One region of the Pantoea sp. BRR-3P genome, then DNA from elsewhere that is predicted to be linked to it. Evidence: predicted binding sites of a transcription regulator. Region 1 holds the regulator's gene; the other holds the start of a gene.
What was found. The regulator PurR, encoded in region 1, represses purine synthesis genes. The targets are predictions, from matches to a motif close to CANGCAAACGTTTGCNTG.

Region 1 (2,203 bases):
GTATCTCGGAAATGGCAAATTCATTCAGTCGCCGCGTACCGGCAAAGATATTCAGATTAGCGCGTTGGGTGAGGATTACTGGCAGAAACACTATGTTGGGGCGCGTCGTATGATGACGCCGAAAACCATTCGTTAGTTGTTGCGCAACGCGCAGAAAAAAGCCGGACGCTGCATTGAGCTGCTCCGGCTTTTTTTATTAATGCATGATTGCAGTAAAGCTAAAGGCAATAATCATTAACAGAGCACCAACGGTTGTCATTAGCGCCAGCTTCAAATCCGTACTCATTACTCCTCCTTAGTCACACATTTCTTAGGGTTAAAGCGATTTTCGCACAGCGATGGGCAAAAATCTCGTGTTATCCGCCCGGGCTTGCTAGAATCGCCGCCTTTCGTTGCGCAACACATTTTGTGCAGGCTGTGTTTACAGCGCGATAAAGTGATTTTGTCTGCTAAACCACACCGTTTTGCCCCTTATTTTGGGCGATAAAAGCATTAGCAGACGCAAACGTTTAACAATATACTTATCAGTAAGTTGCGATAAGCCCAGGAGTACCATTTTCATGGCAACAATTAAAGATGTGGCAAAACGCGCGGGTGTTTCGACCACCACGGTTTCGCATGTCATCAACAAAACGCGTTTCGTAGCAGAAGAGACGCGTAACGCCGTATGGGAAGCGATCAAAGCATTGCACTACTCGCCAAGCGCCGTGGCGCGTAGCCTGAAAGTCAATCACACCAAAACGTTGGGCCTGCTGGCGACCTCCAGTGAAGCGCCCTATTTTGCCGAAATTATTGAAGCGGTAGAAAATCACTGCTTCGATCGCGGCTATACGTTGATTCTGGGTAACGCGCATAACGACTTACAAAAGCAGCGCGCTTATCTCTCCATGATGGCGCAGAAGCGTGTCGATGGATTGCTCGTGATGTGTTCAGAATACCCCGATGATTTGCTGCAAATGCTTGAAGAAAATCGCAATATCCCGATGGTTGTTATGGATTGGGGCGCTTCGCGCGGCGATTTTACCGATACCGTGCAGGATAATGCATTCCAGGGTGGCTATCTCGCTGGGCGATATCTGATTGAACGTGGTCACCGCGACATTGGCGCAATTCCGGGGCAATTGGAGCGCAATACCGGCGGCGGACGCCATGCCGGTTTCCTTCAGGCGATGAATGAAGCGGGCATCACTGTGCGCCCGGAATGGATCGTTCAGGGCGACTTTGAACCGGAATCGGGTTATCAGGCGATGCAGCAAATCCTTAATCAGAAACAGCGCCCCACCGCCGTGTTCTGCGGTGGTGACATTATGGCGATGGGCGCAATTTGCGCAGCAGATGAAATGGGTTTGCGCGTGCCGCAGGATATCTCAGTGATTGGCTATGATAACGTGCGCAACGCGCGTTATTTCACGCCCGCCCTGACCACCGTGCATCAGCCTAAAGCCGAATTAGGTGAAAAAGCTTTGGAGATGCTGCTCGATCGCATCACCAGCAAGCGTGAAGAGCCACAAACCATTGAGGTTCAACCCACGCTGATTGAGCGCCGCTCCGTGGCAGACGGGCCATTCCGCGACTATCGTCGCTAGTGTGTCACTTCGCTGAGCCATTCGTGGTTCAGCGTTTCGGCATCCCCGAGATAGGCTAATAGCCAATCCAGCGCCGGCGACGCGCGCTGTTCTGACCAGCTAACGCAGCAGGGGCTGTCTGGAAAGGCCTGCGGCAATTGCAGCTCCACCAACGCGTGGTTATCCAGCAGCGGTCGAGCTAAATGGCCCGGCACCATCCCAACGCACAATCCTGCCTGCAAGCAGTCGAGCCCGGTTTCCCATTCTGGCACCACCAGGCGCCGCTGATTATCGAGCGTCCATGTCATGCGGCGCGGCAACGCTCGCGAGGTATCTTCTAGCACCAGCGAAGGCCATGCCCGCAGAGTTTCATCATCCAGTTCAACGCTACTGACTAAAGGATGATGAGGACTCACGACACAGCGCCAGTTAAGCGCCCCCATATCCTGAAAAGCAAAACGTCCCCCAACCGGAATTGCCTGAGTGGCGCCAATCGCGACATCAACGCGTCCATCAGCTAACGCGTCCCAGACGCCATTAAACACTTCATAACTGATGATCAACTCCATGTCCGGGAAATGGCGATAGAAGTCCTTCACTAATTGCCGCGTACGCTGCGGTTTTACAATACAGTCAAT
Region 2 (2,203 bases), 210 kb from region 1:
GATTGGCTACTCCGGCGGCGGCTGGATGTTCGACATGGGACAACAATGGGGATTGCCAGAGCTGCCGTGGATGTTGCTCAGCAGTATCGGCATGATCACCCTCTTTGCACTTTGGTGGCAATTTCAGCCCCGCCAGGTGGCACCGGCAATTTTCAGCAGTTAGTTTGCCCCCGTAACCGATCTCCTCTATCGCTGCAAGAGAAGCGCTACGGCGCTTCTCATCTCTCTCCTGGTGACACGGCTCGCTGAATCAGGCAGGCTAACGCCTGTTTTGCCGTATCGATCAGGATGAGGACAATATGAAAAAGGCGTTTTCCGGGCTGCTGGCCCTCTTTTTGGCCGTGCTTCTCAGTGGCTGTAATCAATTGACGCAATACACCATCAGCGAACAGGAAGTGAATCAGGCGCTGCAAAAGCGTAATAACTTCGAAAAAGACATTGGCGTTTCCGGATTGGTAAACGCACACATCGTGCTGAGCGATCTGAGCAGTCAGATTGGCCGTGAAGAGCCCGGTAAAATTACGCTCTCCGGCAAAGCCAATATCAATGTCAGCTCGCTGTTTGGTCCGCAACAGGCAGAAATGCAGCTGAAGATGAAGGCGCAGCCGGTGTATAACGCACAAGAAGGCGCAATTTATCTGCATGACATGGAGATTGTTGATGCGCAGGTGCAGCCAGAGAAAATGGCGTCGATTATGAAAACGCTCACGCCCTACCTCAATGAGTCTCTAAAGCGCTACTTTAACGAGAAGCCGGCCTATGTGCTGAGCGAAGACCGCAGCAAAACGGAAGCGCTGGCGAAAAAACTGGCGAAAGGTATTGAAGTCAAACCCGGCGAATTGGTGATTCCGTTTACCCATTGAGTCGCACAACCGCACCTTAGGGTGCGGTTTTTGTTTGTCACAATAAAATCCCGTGCAAACGGTTGCCTACATCCTTATGATTACTCCCCGGCCTAAACGCGCCTCTTCGTTTTCTTCTCTGCCGGAGTCTTTGAATGACAGCCCAACCTCAGCAAATTACCCTTCGCCGTCCTGACGATTGGCACATCCATCTGCGCGATGGCGCGATGCTTAACGCCGTGCTGCCTTATACCAGCGCGGTGAATGGTCGAGCTATCGTTATGCCAAATCTGGTTCCACCGGTCATTAGCGTGGCGGCGGCCGTAGCCTATCGCGAACGTATTCTGGCGGCGCTACCTGCTGAGCACGCATTTACTCCGCTAATGACCTGCTATCTTACAGATTCGCTCGATCCTGATGAGATTGAACGCGGTTTCCACGACGGCACCTTTACCGCCGCCAAACTCTATCCTGCGCACGCCACCACCAACTCGAGTCATGGTGTGACGAACATCGCCTCCATTGCCAAGGTGCTCGATCGCATGCAGAAAATTGGCATGCCGATGTTGGTACACGGGGAGGTGACCGATGCGCATATCGATATTTTTGACCGCGAAGCCCGCTTTATCGAAACCGTGCTTGAGCCGCTGCGTCAACAGTTTCCTGCCCTGAAAGTCGTGATGGAACATATCACCACGCAAGAAGCGGCAGAGTATCTGGCCGCAGGCAACGATTTGCTGGGCGCCACCATTACTCCACAGCATCTGATGTTTAACCGTAATCACATGCTGGTAGGCGGCGTCCGCCCGCATCTTTATTGCCTGCCGATTCTCAAGCGCAATATTCATCAGGAGGCGCTACGCAAGCTGGTTGCGAGCGGCAATCGCCGCGTATTCCTCGGTACCGATACCGCGCCCCATCTGCGTCACCTGAAAGAGGCGAGCTGTGGTTGTGCCGGCGTATTTAATGCGCCAACCTCACTGCCTGCGTACGCAACGGTATTTGAGGAGCTGAACGCGCTGGAGCATTTCGAAGCCTTCTGTTCTGAAAACGGTGCGAATTTCTATGGTCTGCCCCTCAACGAAGGGACAATAACGCTGGTACGCGAATCGTGGCAAGTTGAGGAAAGTATCGCGCTGGCGGATGATACGCTGGTGCCCTTCCTTGCGGGCGAGACACTGCACTGGCGCATCAAACAATAAGTAACCGGTACTTGCCTTTGGAATAAATATACTGTACAAATAAACAGTATATTATTCCGGAGGCTTCTATGCGTGTTGAAATTACCGTAGCAAAAACTCAGCCCCTTCCTGCGGGTGCCCTGGATGCGCTCAGCATCGAGCTTGTACGCCGCATTACTC

Region 2: a site for PurR is predicted at 915-932, ahead of pyrC (dihydroorotase). Genes of this name have one in related genera too.

Annotation. Positions count from the first base shown of each region.
Region 1 covers NZ_CP155066.1:2,229,909-2,232,111, forward strand. Annotated here, with positions in the region: gene AAGR08_RS10285 (C40 family peptidase) at 1-136, shown strand, start outside; gene AAGR08_RS10290 (YnhF family membrane protein) at 197-286, opposite strand; gene purR (HTH-type transcriptional repressor PurR) at 561-1,586, shown strand; gene punR (DNA-binding transcriptional activator PunR) at 1,583-2,203, opposite strand, start outside.
Region 2 covers NZ_CP155066.1:2,441,819-2,444,021, forward strand. Annotated here, with positions in the region: gene mdtH (multidrug efflux MFS transporter MdtH) at 1-163, shown strand, start outside; gene AAGR08_RS11350 (lipoprotein) at 300-863, shown strand; gene pyrC (dihydroorotase) at 998-2,044, shown strand; gene dinI (DNA damage-inducible protein I) at 2,113-2,203, shown strand, end outside.